Regions from separate parts of the Stenotrophomonas sp. YJH_SMC_6 genome, predicted to be linked through region 1. Evidence: riboswitches for the same ligand, from Rfam matches in the RefSeq annotation. Region 1 holds a riboswitch; the other holds the start of a gene.
The links. Region 1 has a riboswitch for thiamine pyrophosphate ahead of thiC (phosphomethylpyrimidine synthase ThiC). Riboswitches for the same ligand answer to the same signal wherever they lie in the genome.

Region 1 (8,328 bases):
ATGTAGGCCTGGCCATTGTCGTCGTCGTTGGCGAACGCCTTGCGCAGCTGGGTGACGGCCTGGGTCAGCACGTCATTGGTCGGCAACGTATCGGGCCAGACCTCGGCAAACAGCTCTTCACGGGTGACCACGCGCCCAGGCTGACGCATCAGCACGCGCAGCACGCCCAGCGCTTTCGGCGTCAGCCGCCGCGGACGGCGCGCGCCTTCAACCTCGACCTCACGTGAGGACAAGGTAATGACGCAGTCGCCGACCCGCACGCGGTCGGCCTCAATGGGCGTGAGTTCGCTGCTGTTCATTTTCCGCTATACAGTAGGGACGGGACCTGGGCAGGGCTCACCAGCAATACCGTCCCCACCGTCCCTGGACAGGGTCATCGAAAAGCCAGATTCCGCACAAAGCATCGGCGCATACCGCAAAAACAATAACGCCCCCGGATATTAGCCTAAGCCGGTTACCCCGCCTATGACGGGGTCGACACTCAGGCTCTCTCTCGCCGACGCATTCACATAATCTGCATCACTATTCGCGCCCTTTTGGGCGCGAAATTTTTATCTGGCGTTCATTTTCACATGCGCCGAAGCATGGTCAATCCGACCAGACGCGACACCACCAGGCCGATATACATGACGCCTGCGAACTGTTCGAGCATCACCAGAGCCCGTGCCTGCGGGTGCAGCGGCACGACGTCGCTCAATCCAACACCGGACAACAAGCTGAAGCTCAGATAAAGCAGCTCCATCCAGCTGCGCTCGGGGCCAGCGGTCGTACCCTGGAAACTGCCTGGATACCACTGCTGGCACACCGCGAACGCAAAGGCGAACGCCCAGGCCAGCAGCGTGAAGGTTGCCCCGGCCGCGAACAGCTCGTCGCGGGTCACTCTATGGTCCTGCAGCATGTAGGCGATCAACGCCCCCGCCGTATAGAAGTACAGCAGGCTTTCCAGCAGCTGCGCCGTGGTCAGCAGCGCGCTGCGGTCCAGCAGAGCGCCAGCCAGCGAGAACACCACCGAAGGAATGGCCAGCAGCAATGCCAGCCAGGTTCCCAACGGACTGCGCTGGACCACCCACAGCGCAAGGCCGAGCACCGCCATGCCGAACATGCCCAGCGCCGCCCGGCCAGCGGCGGTGTCATCGAGGGCGGGATACAGCAGCACCGCGATCAACTGGGCGGCCAGGAGCCAGGCCGAAGGATGGCGGCGGGCGATGGCCAGCCAGCGGGTGGTCGTGGCAACGGGCATGGCGTCCTTTCCCCTGGGCGATGCGCGGAGGATAGCCGGGCGCGGCGTGATGAACGGTAGTGCCGGCCATTGGCCAGCACTCTCCCCGGTCCCGTGCACGACGGAATGCCGGCCGGCGGCCGGCACTACCCGTTACCCGTCACCCCTGGTGGTAGACCTCGGCACCGGCAGCACGGAACTCCTGCGACTTCTCCTTCATGCCGGCCTCTGCGTAGTCGCGCACGTCCTGGGTGATCTTCATCGAACAGAAGTGCGGGCCGCACATCGAGCAGAAGTGGGCCAGCTTGTGCGCGTCCTTCGGCAGCGTCTCGTCGTGGAATTCCTTGGCCTTCTCCGGATCCAGCCCGAGATGGAACTGGTCCTCCCAGCGGAACTCGAAGCGCGCCTTGCTCAGCGCGTTGTCGCGCACCTGCGCGCCCGGGTGCCCCTTGGCCAGGTCGGCCGCGTGCGCGGCAATGCGGTAAGCCATGATGCCGTCGCGCACGTCCTGGCGGTTGGGCAGGCCGAGGTGCTCCTTCGGCGTCACGTAGCAGAGCATGGCCGTACCGAACCAGCCGATCATCGCCGCACCGATCGCACTGGTGATGTGGTCGTAGCCCGGCGCGATATCGGTCGTCAGCGGGCCCAGCGTGTAGAACGGCGCTTCGCCGCACTCACGCAGCTGCTTGTCCATGTTCTCCTTGATCAGCTGCATCGGCACGTGGCCGGGGCCTTCGATCATGGTCTGCACGTCGTGCTTCCAGGCAATCTTCGTCAGCTCACCCAGCGTCTCCAGTTCACCGAACTGCGCTGCATCGTTGGCATCGGCGATGCAACCCGGGCGCAGGCCATCGCCCAGCGAGAAGGTCACGTCGTAGGCCTTCATGATTTCGCAGATCTCTTCGAAATGCGTGTAGAGGAAATTCTCCTTGTGGTGCGCCAGGCACCACTTGGCCATGATCGAACCGCCGCGGCTGACGATGCCGGTGACCCGCTTGGCGGTGAGCGGCACGTAGCGCAGCAGTACGCCGGCGTGGATGGTGAAGTAGTCCACGCCCTGCTCAGCCTGCTCGATCAGGGTGTCGCGGAAGATTTCCCAGGTGAGCGCCTCGGCACGGCCATCGACCTTTTCCAGCGCCTGGTAGATCGGCACGGTGCCGATCGCCACCGGCGAGTTGCGGATGATCCATTCACGGGTCTCATGGATGTGCTTGCCGGTGGACAGATCCATCACCGTGTCGCCGCCCCAGCGGATCGCCCACACCAGCTTCTCCACCTCTTCGGCAATGCCGGAAGACACGGCGCTGTTGCCGATGTTGGCGTTGATCTTGGTGAGGAAGTTGCGGCCGATGATCATCGGCTCGCTTTCCGGATGGTTGATGTTGTTGGGCAGCACCGCACGACCACGGGCGATCTCGTCGCGCACGAACTCAGGCGTGATGATCTTCTGGATCGACGCACCGAACGCTTCGCCCGGGTGCTGCTGCAACAGGCCGGCATCGCGGATCGCGTCCAGCCGCTGGTTCTCGCGGATGGCGACGAATTCCATTTCCGGCGTGATGATGCCGCGGCGCGCGTAATGCATCTGGGTGACGTTGGCACCGGCACGTGCACGGCGTGGCAGGCTGCGCGCGGGGAAACGCACCGCGTCAAGCTTCGGGTCATGCTCGCGATCGCGGCCGAACGAAGAACTCAGTCCTTCAAGCTGCTCGGTATCACCGCGCTCTTCCACCCAGCCGCGACGCAGTGCCGGCAAACCGGCGGACAGATCGATGCGCACCTCCGGGTCGGTGTACGGGCCCGACGTGTCGTAAACGGTCACCGGCGCATTCTCTTCGCCACCGAACAGCGTCGGCGTACGGGTCAGCGCGATCTCGCGCATCGGCACCTGCAGATCCGGGCGTGAACCGGGCACGTGGATCTTGCGCGAGCCGGGAATGGGCCGGGTCACGGATGCGGAGAGTTGCTGGGCCTGTTGCTGCAGGGCGGAGAGCTGTGCGTTCATCGGGCATCGTCCAGGAAGGTCAGGGACGAAGCGGCGGCGCACGGCACCCGCGCACGGACGGTCCTTGGGCGGAGTCCGGGCACAGCTGCATTGCAAAGCTTCCCTACGCCGGTATGAGCCGGATCAGGTTCCAAGGGACTGTCTCAACCGTGGCCACATGGCCCGGTACCCCCGCTTCTTGGTGCGCATTAGAGCATAGACCGCCCGCCTCCGGGATCAGATCGCCATTCGTTAACGGAACCATGACGTCGCGTTCAGTAACGTGCACGCCATCGCGTTGCTGAGATCGATGCGTTCCCCGCCGCCTTCGCGGCCCCTGCCCGGTCCGTGCTGCATGCCGCCGGCCCTTCGCCGCAAGCTCTGCTCGCTCCCCTCAATCCCCCTTGATCGGAGAAGCTCCTTCATGGTGTTTCGCGTTTCCATCGCACTGGTTCTGCTACTGGTGCTGCTCGCCGGTATCGCCCCCGGCCCCTTCAACACCGTGGTCCAGTCGATGCTGGCGGAAGTCATCCGCAGTGTCGGCTGGCTGTACCTGCTGGTGGTGTTCCTGGCGCTGGTGTTCCTGATGTACCTGGCGTTCGGCCGCTTCGGCAATCTGCGCATCGGCGGCGAGGACGCCGAACCCGAGTTCTCGCGTGCCAGCTGGATGTCGATGCTGTTCGCCGCCGGCATGGGCATCGGCCTGGTGTTCTGGGGTGCGGCCGAGCCCATCTCGCATTTCAGCAAGCCGCCGGAAGGCCTGGCGCCGCAAAGCCTGGATGCGGCGCGCGCATCGATGCGCTATGCGTTCTTCCACTGGGGCCTGCACCCGTGGGCGATCTACGCACTGATCGGTCTGGCGATGGCCTGGTTCCAGTTCAACCGCAATGGACGCGGCCTGGTCAGCGACATGCTGCAGCCGATCATCGGCCGCCACCATCGCGGCTGGATCGGTCGGGTGGTCAACATCGCCGCCGTAGTTGCCACCGCGATCGGTGTCGCCACCACGCTCGGCTTCGGCACCATCCAGATTGCTGCCGGTATCGAACGCGTCTTCAGCGTGCAGGCTACCGTCGCCGTGCAGATGACCATCATTGCCGTCGCCTTCGTTTTGTACATGGCCTCCACCGCCAGTGGCGTGGAGCGAGGTGTGAAGTGGCTGTCCAACTTCAACCTGGCGTTGGCTGCCCTGCTGGCAGCCATCCTGCTGGTGCTGGGGCCGACCGGCTTCATCTTCGATACGTTCACCACCACGCTGGGCTCCTACCTCAACCAGCTGGTGACGATGAGCCTGCGCATGTCACCGTTCTCCGGCAGCACCTGGGTGGCGGACTGGACGATCTTCTACTGGGCCTGGTGGATCTCGTGGGCGCCGTTCGTGGGATCGTTCATCGCGCGCATCTCGCGCGGCCGCAGCGTGCGCGAGTTCGTGATCGGCGTCGTGCTCGCACCGACGCTGCTGGGCTTCTTCTGGTTCGCGGTGTTCGGCGGCACTGCGTTGTGGGCACAGATCTTCGGCCACGCCGATCTGGTGCAGGCGCTTGGCAATGGCTACGAGACGGTGTTGTTCACACTGTTCGACAGCATGCCGCTACCGTTGTTGCTGTCGTGCATCGCGCTGGTGCTGCTGATGATCTTCTTCGTGACCTCGGCCGATTCGGCGGTCCTGGTGCTGGCCAGCATGTCCACCGACGAGGCTGGCGACCCACCGTTGAAGCGCAAGCTGGCCTGGGGCATTGCGGTGGCACTGATTGCAGCGGCGTTGCTGCTGGCCGGAGGCCTGGACGCGCTGCAGGGCATGATCACGATCGCGGCATTGCCATTCGCGCTGCTGATGGTGCTGGTGATGGTGTCGCTGTACCGGGTGCTGGACCAGGAGTACACGCGGGAGCGGCGGCAGGCGCAGCGCCAGCGGCACATGATCGATGCGTGGATTGCACGCGAGATGGCGGCGCAGGAGGAGACGCAGGCCGAGGCAGCGCGCGCGCACGATCAGGATTGAGGGTTGTTTTGCAGCCTGCGGCTGCACCGCTTTTTCAGGCAAGGGCCAAGGTCAAATTCAAAGGCGGCTCTGGATTGCTGCTGGTTGGGTGGGGCGGTGTGGGTGGGCAGGACACGCCGTGAACCCATCCATGGGGGCTCGATGGCGCCATCCATGGCGCCAACGGTCCTGCCCACCCACACCACCCCACCCCCGACAGTTTCCCGGTAACGGTTGGTTTTCCACGCTTTGCGTGGAAGAGGTGTATCGGAAAACAAGAAGGGGTCGGATCCGTTTTCCTTCGGAAAACGGATCCGACCCCAACCCACAGCGCGCGGCTGTTGCTGTTGCCGTTGCCTTTGCTCTTGCTCTTGCTCTTGCTCTTGCTCTTGCTCTTCTTTTTCTTTTCCTGCGGTGACGGCCACGGAAACTGCCCGTGGCCGGGCGGGTGGGTTGGCTGGGGGCGTGAGCCGCATGGATGCGGCGACCGAGCTTACATGGACGTACTTGCAGCGGCCCCCAGACAATCCACCCGCCCGGCCAAGCCCCGTATCACTGCCACCACCGCAGAGGGGGCTCAGCCCGTTGGCCGGGAAACTCAGTACCCCGCCGCCTGCCCATCCTTGCGACTCTCCGAAGCTCCGTAATAAACCCCGCTCTCGGGATCGCGCATGATCGCCTGGTACCCGCCATAAGGCCCATCGGCGAACACGATGCGATGCCCCTTGCGCATCAGCGTACGCACCGTCTCGTAGGGGAAGCCGGTCTCCAGATTCACTTCGCCGCCGTCGGTCATCGCCGTGGCCTGGCCGGTCGGCTCGGTGGAACCTTCATGCTGGATGCGCGGCGCATCGCCGGCTTCCTGCAGGTTCATCCCGAAATCCACCAGGTTCATCACGATCTGCGCATGGCCCTGCGGCTGCATCGCGCCGCCCATCACCCCGAAGCTGGCATACGGCTTGCCGCCCTTGGTGATGAACCCCGGAATGATGGTCTGGAATGGACGCTTGCCCGGCGCGTAGCCGTTGGGATGGTTCTTCTGCAGCACGAACATCTCGCCACGGTCCTGCAGGATGAAACCCAGACCGGGCGGTGCCATGCCGCTGCCCATGCCACGGTAGTTGGACTGGATCAGCGAAACCATCATGCCGTCGGCGTCGGCCACGGTCATGTAGATCGTGTCGCCCTCCTCCAGCTGCTTCGGCGTGCCCGGCTGCACTTCCTTCAACGCCTTGTCCATCGAGATCAGCGCACGACGCTGCGCGGCGTACTCCTTGGAGATGAGCTTCTGCACCGGCGCCGGCTGGAACGCCATGTCGGCGTAGAAACGCGCACGGTCGGCAAAGGCCAGCTTCTTCGCTTCGACAAACAGGTGCACGTGTTCCGGTGAACCGAACGGGATCTTCGAGAAGTCGTAGCCTTCCAGCACGTTGAGGATCTGCAGTGCGGCGATACCCTGGCTGTTCGGTGGCAGTTCCCAGACGTCGTAGCCACGGTAGTTGCTGCTGACCGGTTCGACCCACTCGCCATGATGGTCAGCCATGTCCTGGTAGCTCAGGTAGCCACCGTTGGCCTTGAAGTAGTCACCGATGGTGTGGGCGATCTCGCCCTTGTAGAAGGCGTCGCGGCCACCGTCGGCGATCTTCTGCAGGGTGCTGGCCAGGTTCGCGTTCTTCCACATCTCGCCCTTGCGCGGGGCGTGGCCGTTGATCGTGAACTGCTCCTTGAAGCCCGGGTACTGCGACAACTTGGGCACCGAGCGGTCCCAGTAGTAGGCGATCACCTCGGCCACCGGGTGACCCTCGCGGGCGTAGCGGATGGCCGGCGCCAGGTTGTCGGCCATCGGCTTGCGACCGAAGCGGTCGTGCAGCGCGAACCAGCCATCGACGGCACCCGGCACCGACACCGGCAGTGGACCGGTGGCCGGGATGTCCTTCAGGCCACGGCGCTGGAACTCGGCCAGGGTGAGCGACTTCGGCGAGCGGCCCGAGCCGTTGTAGCCGTAGAGCTTCTGGGTCTTCGGGTCCCACACGATGGCGAACAGGTCGCCGCCGATGCCATTGCCGGTGGGTTCCATCAGGCCGAGCGCGGCGTTGGCGGCAATCGCCGCGTCCACTGCCGAACCGCCGCCCTTCATCACGTCCAGCGCGATCTGGGTGGCCAGTGGTTGCGAGGTCGCGGCCATCGCATGCGGGGCGATCACCTCCGAACGGGTGGCGAAGGTGTGGCCGGTGATGCGGTCGGCGGCGAAGGACAGCGCGGGTACGGCAGCCAGTACGGCGGCGGCGAGCAGGGAACGGGCAAGGCGTCGGGACACGGTCGGGTTCCGATGGACGGGTGGTTCCCCGATCTTCGCCGCTGCGGCCTTCACGCGGTATCGGACAGACGTCATGGACGTTGATCCTTGGGCGGAAAAATCCACCGGATTCCGCGCAAAAACCGCCCCGAAAGGAGTGAATTCGGGTTCACCGAAACACTTTCAGCAGCAACCATCCTTGTGCCGCAAGCGATTGCGCTGGATGCAGCGGAAACCGATAGAAAATCCGTCGCGAGGGTTGACACCGCCGAAATGGCTGTGTTTCTCTCGATCACATGTTGCATCACAACACGCCACCGCGAACCCACATCGAAGCCGCCGACACCGGCGCCGCCTCGCTGCGTTCGATTCTTGTGCTCGTACTTATTACCCAACCAACAGGTGCGGGACGAGCCAGCGTGTAAGCAACACACACACCGGAACTCTTCAAAAACCCGCACCCGCCCCGGTGCGGGTTTTTTCATTTCAGAACCTGGTTTCAGACGCAACCACCATGACCAACGCTCATCGCACAACCCGGACCTGCACCACCACGCCTCGTGGTGGCTGTGCCTGTGCGATGCGCGGCGCCTCCTCCACCGCTTTCCCCTGACCGGCCGGCACGTCACCTCGACGACCGGCCGTTCTTTTTTCTTCCCACCGCAAGGAACCTCCCCCATGAGCACCAACGACCTGCCCCAGACCAAGATCGCCGTCATCGGCTACGGCAGCCAGGGCCGCGCCCACGCACTGAACCTGCGCGAATCCGGCTTCGACGTGGTGGTAGGCCTGCGTCCGGGCGGCCCGACCGAAGCCAAGGCGCAGGCCGATGGCTTCACCGTGATCGC
Region 2 (8,328 bases), on a different contig from region 1:
TATCGGTACCCGCGCCGTCATCGAATCGAGCGGGGTCGGCCGCGTGGTCGGCGAGGCTGACAGCGCGCAGGCGCTGATGGCCCTGCTCGGCAGCCAACCCTGCGACCTGCTGGTGACCGACTATTCCATGCCGGGCAGCCCACAGGCCGACGGCTTCGCCATGATCGGCATGATCCGCCGCCGCTTCCCCGACCTGCCGGTGCTGATGCTCAGCGTCTCCAACAACCTGGCGATCCTGCGCATGGTGCTCGACAGCGGCGTGCTCGGCCTGGTCGACAAGAGCTCGTCGATGGACGAACTGCCGCAGGCCATCCAGGCGGTCTATCGGGGCCAGCCCTACATCAGCCGGAGCCTGCGTGAGCGGGTCGAGGCTGCGGGCAGCTGGCGCATGCGCGAGGGCGACGGCAAGCCGTTGTCGCCACGCGAGGTGGAAGTGCTGCGGCTGCTCGGCACCGGCATGACGGTGAAGGAGATCTCGCTGCAGCTGCACAAGAGCGTCAGCACCATCAGCCGGCAGAAAGGCGACGCCATGCTCAAACTGGGCCTGAAGGGCGACGCCGAACTGTTCGACTACCTGCGCGACGGCAAGATCTGAGAACCAGATCACACTGTGAGGGGATCTGTCACCGCCCTCTTTGACCGGCCGTCGTTCTGTGCCAAGATGACCCGGCATGGGTTTTCAATGCGAGGTCGAAGGAATCGACCGGCTCATGTCCTCGCTCCCGTCCCAGGTGGATGGGGTGCGGTTTCCTGCCGGCCGTCTGGCCCGGCAACGCTGACCATGGAGAGGCGCATGCATCACCCCCCCGAGCCATGTTGGACCCTGCCGTTGCGGCCCCTGCGCGCATTCGCGGCGTGCCTGCTCGTCTCTCTTTCCGCTGCGGCCTGCAGCGCCGCCGATCCGGCCCCCTCGTCCTCCCAGCCTGGCGCTCCCGTGCAGGCTGCCGATGCGCCCCGACAGGATGTTGCCCCGATGCAGAACACCTCTCCCGACACCGCCGTCACCCCGCCCGACGCGCCGACCGTGATGTATTTCACCTACCAGGTGGACGGTGATGGCGCGACCTCCTACGAGGTCCAGAACGGCAGCGTGGCGACCTTCTGGTTCGGCCACACCTTCACCCTCGATGGCACCACGTATTACACGGGTTTCTCCTGGGATACCCGCGAGCACTACGGCAAGCCGGGCGAGCAGTCGCCGGCCGGTCCGGATGATCGCGCCAACCTCGCCGAGGCCACTTTCGTGCTGGCCGGCGCCGACGCGAAGAAGCCATGGAAGTTCCGCGGCCAGGAATGGACCATCGGCGCGCTGGGCGCGTACGACAAGGCCGACGATGTCGATACCCGGCGCAAGCCGCTTGAACATCGCACCGCCGACGGTCGCCTGCTGCTGGCGGTGCCGACCAGCAGCTTCGACCGCGGCATCAGCAGCACCGGCTATGCACTGCTGCTGTTCAACCCCAAGCGCAGCGAAGACGACGTGGACAGCAAGGTCTGGCGCTATGTCGGCTCGGTGCGTACGGGCGAGGACAACAGCGCCGCCTGCGACGAAGGCAACGTGATGCCCTGCACCGACAGCGATGGCGAACTGGCCTTCGCTGCCGACGGCAACGGCCTGCCGCGACTGACCGTGACCTTCAAGGGCACCACCATCGAAGGCCCCGGCAAGCCCCGTGCGCTGGGTGCCGGCGACGCCGTGCACTACACCTTCGACAGCGCGACCCAGCAGTACGTCGCGCCCTGATAGCACCCGCCCACGCGCGGGTTTCCTGTTGACCGACATGTTCTTGACTCACGGATGAGTCCGGTTGGCGATTCGCGGCATGCGCCGCTCCATCAACCCCGAGGAAAACGTCATGGCACAGCATGACTACAGCAGAAAGGAAGTCCTGGACATCGTCGAGCAGGTCGCCCGGCAGAAAGGCCTTCCGGTCGATGACTTCATGCGCTTCGCGCACATCGAGACCGGCGGCACCTTCAACGAGCGCGCCCACAATACCTCGTCCGGCGCCAAGGGCCTGTTCCAGTTCGTGCCCGGCTCCGCGCGCCAGTACCACCTGACCGGCCACGAGTTCGACCCGACCCGCAACACCGAAGCGGCCGCAAAGATGTACCAGGACAACCTGGACTCGATGGCACGCCGCAACGAGCGCACCGGCCACCCGTACCTGTCCGGAGGCCGTACGCCGACCGGCCTGGACCTGTACCTGGCCCACCAGCAGGGCAGCGCCGGCTATGGCTCGGTGCAGACCGCGATTGCCACCGGCACCTTCGGCGTGGTCCGCAACGGCCACGGCGAAGAGATCAACATGCGCCGCAACGTGCTGAACCAGATCGGTTCCGACGCGAAGGCGCTGACCGGCCACACCCTGGCCGAGATGCGCGGCATGAACGATGGCGACCTGGCGCGGACGTTCTCCAGCTACTACATCCACAAGTACGCGGCGATCAGCATTCCGGAAAAGAACATCGAACCGCAGGCGGTGGCGCCGGGCCAAAGCCAGGCCCCGGCCGCGCCTGCACAGGCCAGCGCAGCCGTGGCGGCGGGTGCAGCCACGCTGGCGGCAACCGCAACGGCGGCTGCCACACCGAAACCGGGCATCGAACTGCAGGCCGCCTACGAGGCCGGCGTGAAGTACGACCACGTGAAGTACGCGATCAACATTCCGGGTCACGCGCTGTACGTACCGGGCAAGACCGGCAAGAACGTGGAGCAGGGTTACATCGACTGTTCCGGCTGGGTCGGCACGCTGCAGAACCGCACCATGGACGAGATCAACCAGAAGGCCGGGCATGCGGTCTTCAGCAAGGCCGATCGTATCGACCTGGGCAACCTGGGTTCCGGCGGCATCGTGCGCAAGGCATTCGACCAGTCCGGCGTGCTGCTTGACCGCGACGCGATCCTCAAGCCCGGTGCGCTGAAGGAAGGCATGATCATCGGCCTGGATACGGCCAGGACCCGCCACGAGCACTGGAACGGCATCGACCACATCGTGATGGTGGTGCGCGACCCCACCACCGACAAGCTGCTGATCAGCCAGTCCACCGGCAGCAAAGGCGTGCACACCATGCCCGTCGAGGACTACCTCAAGCAGGTGAAGGACCACCCGAACTGGAAGCTGTACGCCTCCGATCCGCTGTCCAAGGCGCGCGACCTGCTGGAAAGCCGCACCCAGTCGCATGAGCAGACCCAGGGTAAGCCTGCCGCCGAGCACAAGGCCGCTGCCACCCCGCACGCCGAACTGTACAAGCAGGGCGCACACAGCGAGGGCGTGCGCACGGTGCAGGAGCAGCTGGGCCACCTGGGCTACGTCGGGGCCGATGGTAAGCCGCTGGTCGAGGATGGCCGCTTCGGCCGCAACACCGACGCGGCGGTGCGCCAGCTGCAGAAGGACAACGGCCTGGTGGCCGACGGCATTGTCGGGGCGAAGACGCTGGAGGCCATCAAGGAAGCCCGCGAGCGCCCGCTGCTGAACGACGAACGGCACCCGCGCAATCCGCTCTTCATCCAGGCCAGCAAGGGTCTGGAACTGTTGCCGGCCGGCACCTTCAAGGATCGCCACGCGCTGGAAAGCGCCGCCGCGGCCCTGACCAAGGAGGCGCACGCCGCCGGCCTGCAGCGCATCGACACGGTGGTGCCCAGCCCGAACGGTGAACGCCTGTTTGCCGTGCAGGGCACGATCGGTGACCCGGCGGCCAGCCGCGTGGCGGTGGAGGCCCGAGCCGCCAGCGAGCAGAGCATCGCGCTCAGCAGCGGTGCCGTGCAGGGCGCGCCGAACGTGCTGCACCAGCAGCAGGACGCGCAGCAGGAACAGGCCCGCCAGACGCAGAAGGCGATGGGCGTCTGAGCCCGCAACGCCTTGGCAGAGAAGGGAGGGCCACGTCCGCGTGGCCTTTTCCCTTTCTGCCAGCTGAGCGGCCGAGGCCGCTTTCAGCCTTGCTTCATGCCGCCTGCCGCTAGATGAATGCGCAAGCCGCACGGTGGACCAGGCAATGTTCCGGCAATGTTGGAACGTCAGCGTGGTCTCCACGGCAGCCGGGGCGCCCGCGCCCTCCCTGCCCAGCGTGGCATGCACCTCACAGGAGAACGAACATGCTCAGTACTTCCACACTCAGCTTCCGTGGTCTGGCGATGGCCCTGGCACTGGTGGCCGGTGTCGCCGTGGTCAGCGATGCCAGCGCGATGTCGAGGAAGGACAAGCGTACCCTGGTCGGTGCCGTGGTCGGTGGCGTGGCCGGCAACCTGCTCTCCAACGGCGATCCTGCGGCCACCGTCGGTGGTGCCGTGGCCGGCGGCGCGATCGGCAACCTGACCACCTCCGACCGCCGCGACCGCCGTTACTACGACAATCGCCGTTACGACGACCGCTACGATCGCCGTTACGACCGTGGCTACTACCGCAGCGGCTACTACGACCGCGGTGATGACCGTCGCTGGCAGCGCGAGCGCTACTACGACAACCGCTACTACCACGACCGCGGTCGCCATCGCGGCTGGTAAGCAGCGCGGCATCTCCCATGCCGATGCACGGACGGGCGGGTCGATGACCCGCCCGTTTGCGTTGGCCGCGTGCATGGCGTTGAATGCGCAGCCTTGGATGTGACTTTCCCCACTGGGGCTTCGGCATGACGTCTTCCTCCCACCGCGTGCAGGGCCTCAACAACGACGAGGTCGCTGCCGACTGGCCACCGATCAGCGCGGCGGACATCGCGTGGCTGCGCCAGCACTACCCGCAGCTGGACGAGCGCAGCCAACCGCACTGGCACAGCCCGCGGCCGCTGTCGGCTGCCGCCATCGTCAACGGCGCGAACGGAGCGGTGTTCGTCAAGCGCCATCACCACAGCGTGCGCAGTGCGGCCTGCCTGGAAGAAGAGCACCACTTCATCGCCCATCTCGCCGCAGCGGGCGTACCGGTGGTGCAGGTGCTGCCAGCGGCCGATGGCCACACGGCGGCCGAACATGGCGAATGGACGTTCGAGCTGCATGCGATCGGCGTCGGCGAGGACCTGTACCGCGACGCCGTGTCGTGGTCGCTGCTGACCGATGTCGCGCAGGCCCGCGAAGGCGGGCGCACACTCGCGCAGCTGCACCGGGCCGCCGCCAGCTACCACGCGCCCCAGCGCAGCACCCATGTGCTGGTCGCGCGCGACGATCTGATCCGTGCCGACGATCCGATCGCGGCCATCAAGGCAGGGCTGCACGAGCGTCCCGGGCTGGCCCGCTACCTCGCGCGCATTCCATGGGAAGCGCAGCTGCAGCGCGACGTGCTGCCGTGGCATGCCGGCCTGGCCGAGCGCCTGCGCGATGAGCCACGGTTGTGGGCGCACAACGACTGGCACGTTTCCAACCTGCTGTGGCGCGATGGGCAGATCAGTACCGTGCTGGATTTCGGCCTGGCCTCGCCCACCAGTGCGCTGTTCGACCTCGCCACGGCGATCGAGCGCAACGCGGTGGCGTGGCTGGAACTGGAGCGCGGCATGGAGGCGGTGCGCATCGATATCGCGCTGGCCCTGCTCGACGGCTACCGCCAGGTGCTGCCGCTGTCGGCGGCACGCGTGCACCTGCTGGCCGACCTGCTGCCGATGGTTCATTTCGACTTCGCACTGTCCGAAGTGGAGTACTTCGAAGGCGTCACCGGCTCGACCGCCAATGCCGACGTCGCGTGGCAGCCCTTCATGCTGGGGCATCCGGCGTGGTTCCACAGCGCGCCGGGACAGGCACTGCTGCAGGCGCTGCACGCGGCGGCGTGACCCGGTTGGCGCACCATTGGGGTCAGATCCCTTTCCTGCGGAAAGGGATCTGACCCCGCAGCCTGGACCCCGCAGCCTGAAGGACGCCGGCTCGCAAATCCGTACCATTTGTAGTGAAATGGTCACCTGAAGCGGGGGTGCCTGGATCTGCCAGGCTGAGAGAGTCCCTTGGAACCTGATCCGGTTTGCACCGGCGTAGGGAGCTTTGAGCCGCAGCCACACCCCCATCACGGGCCCTGTGCACCTGCGCGCCGTCGCTTCGTCTCCCTTGTTGTCCGAAGACGAACCGAATGAACCGCTGCCTGCGCCCCACCCTGCTCTCCCTCGCCCTCTGCGCTGCGCTGCCACTGCACGCCAGCGAGGCCGATGCGTCCCCTGATGCGGCTGCCACCGGCGCCGAGCGCTCGCCGACCGAACTGGCGGCGGTACGCGTGCAGGCCGGCAAACCGAAGGCCGATACCTCACGCGTGAACGCCTTCGGTGGGGGCAGCTGGAAGGACACGCCGGCCTCGGTGAACGTGCTTGAGCGCGATTACCTCGACCGTCGCCAGGTGCGTTCGCTGTCAGAGCTGGCCAGCAACGATGCCTCGCTGGGTGATGCCTATGCGCCAGTGGGCTACTACCAGAACATCGCCATCCGTGGCTTCGCCCTGGACGCCGCCACCGGCTACCGCTTCAACGGCCTGTCCATCGCCGGCGAACAGCGCCTGGCGCTGGAGAACGTGCAGTCGGTGGAGATCCTCAAGGGTGAAGCCGGCCTGGCCGCAGGCGTGATGGCGCCGGGCGGCATCATCAACTACATCGGCAAGCGCCCGGCCGAAGTGCGCACCGCCACGCTCAGTACCGATTCGGAAGGCTCGCGCTACGTCGCCGTCGATGTCGGCCACTGGATCACCCCGCGTTTCGGCCTGCGCCTGAATGCCGCATGGGATTCCAGCACCTCCTATGTCGAGCACGCCGACGGTCGCCGCAACTTCTACTCGCTGGCCGCCGACTGGCTGATTGGCGAGCGCGGCAAGCTGGAAGTGGATGCCAATTACCAGACCAGCTCGCAGCGTTCGGTGTCCGGCTACCAACTGCTGGGCGCACGCGACCTGCCGCGTGGCGTCGACCGCGAACACCTGCTGGGTTACCAGCCGTGGCAGCGCCCGGTGGATATCGCCAGCACCAACATCACCGTTCTGCATACCTACGACTTCAACGAGGCCTGGCAGTCGCGCGTCTCGGTCGGCCACAGCCGTTCGGTGATCGATGACAACGTCGCTTTCGCCTACGGCTGCTACTACGCCGTGCAGTGCGCCGATGGCAGCGTGCCGGGCAACTACTTCGCGCCCAACGGCGACTACGACGTCTACGACTACCGCAGCCCGGACGACACCCGCCGCAACCAGCAGGCCCGTGCCGAGCTGCGTGGCCGCTTCGAGACCGGCAGCGTCGGCCATGAGCTGACCGTCGGTGCCGACTACTTCCGCCGCACCGTGGACAAGCGCCCGAGCGTCAACGAGTACGTCGGCACCAGCAACATCCACGAAGCACCGGTGCCGGTATTCGCGCCGTCGCCGAAGATGCCGGGACCGTCCGCACGTCGCCTGGACAGCCGCCAGACCGCGTTCTTCGCGCTGGACCGGATGAGCTTCGGCGATGACTGGCAGTGGCTGGCCGGTGGCCGCTTCGTGCGCCTCGATGAGCGCGCCTACGACAAGCGTGGCACCCCGCAGCGGCACAGCCGCTTGTCGCGCTTCCTGCCGCAGACCGCGGTGGTGTGGAAGGCCACCGACCAGCTCAATGCCTATGCCAGCTACGTGCGCGGCATTTCGCTGGGCCAGGAAGCGCCGTTCTGGACCAGCAACGCCGACACCTTCCTGCCGTCCGTGCAGTCGCGGCAGCTGGAAGTGGGCGTGAAGTACGTGCCGGTCGAAGCGCTGACCCTGGGCGCGGCCGTGTTCCGCATTTCGCAGCCGTACCAGTACGCCAGGCCAGACAGCAGCGACGTTGGCTACACCTTCGTCGAGGAAGGCACGCAGACCCACACCGGCCTGGAGCTGACCGCCAACGGCCAGCTGACCGACGCACTGCAGATCGTGGCCAGCGCCAGCGTGCTGCAGGCGCGCGCGCGCGACACCGGCACCCCGGCCTATGAAGGCCATCAGCTGGTGAACGTGCCGAAGGTGCGCGCCAGCGTGCACCTGGCCTATGCGCTCCCGTTCGTGCAGGGCCTGGACGTGACCGGCGGCTGGCGCTATGCCGGTGCCAACGTGGCCCGCGCCGACGGCGGCGTACGCGCACCGGACTACTCGGTGTTCGATGCCGGCCTGCGTTTCCAGCATCGCCTGCACGAACGCGCGGTGACCTGGAACCTGTCGGTGGACAACGTGTTCAACCGCTTCTACTGGCGCGATACCGGCAGCAGCGGCGGTGACTACTACCTGTTCCCCGGCGCACCGCGACAGGCCGGCCTGTCGGTGACGTTCGCGCTGTGAGCGGCGTGATGCTCGAGTGGACCGCCGCACTGTGCAGCATCCTCGGCGTCTGGCTGATGGCCCGGCGCCGGCTGGCGGCGTGGCCGGTGGGCCTGCT

Region 2: it holds a riboswitch for thiamine pyrophosphate, as region 1 does, so the genes downstream of both, AC5P9N_RS10290 (TonB-dependent receptor) here and thiC (phosphomethylpyrimidine synthase ThiC) in region 1, are expected to answer to the same signal.

What each region holds. Positions count from the first base shown of each region.
Region 1 covers NZ_JCAFUM010000009.1:178,423-186,750, forward strand. Annotated here, with positions in the region: gene AC5P9N_RS12255 (winged helix-turn-helix domain-containing protein) at 1-299, opposite strand, end outside; gene AC5P9N_RS12260 (ion channel) at 569-1,240, opposite strand; gene thiC (phosphomethylpyrimidine synthase ThiC) at 1,380-3,224, opposite strand; TPP riboswitch at 3,307-3,407, opposite strand; gene AC5P9N_RS12270 (BCCT family transporter) at 3,628-5,205, shown strand; gene AC5P9N_RS12275 (hypothetical protein) at 5,196-5,609, opposite strand; gene ggt (gamma-glutamyltransferase) at 5,783-7,501, opposite strand; gene ilvC (ketol-acid reductoisomerase) at 8,159-8,328, shown strand, end outside.
Region 2 covers NZ_JCAFUM010000007.1:223,746-232,073, reverse strand. Annotated here, with positions in the region: gene AC5P9N_RS10315 (response regulator) at 1-595, shown strand, start outside; gene AC5P9N_RS10310 (hypothetical protein) at 974-1,744, shown strand; gene AC5P9N_RS10305 (peptidoglycan-binding protein) at 1,857-3,848, shown strand; gene AC5P9N_RS10300 (glycine zipper 2TM domain-containing protein) at 4,094-4,501, shown strand; gene AC5P9N_RS10295 (phosphotransferase enzyme family protein) at 4,627-5,751, shown strand; TPP riboswitch at 5,875-5,970, shown strand; gene AC5P9N_RS10290 (TonB-dependent receptor) at 6,042-8,231, shown strand; gene pnuC (nicotinamide riboside transporter PnuC) at 8,240-8,328, shown strand, end outside.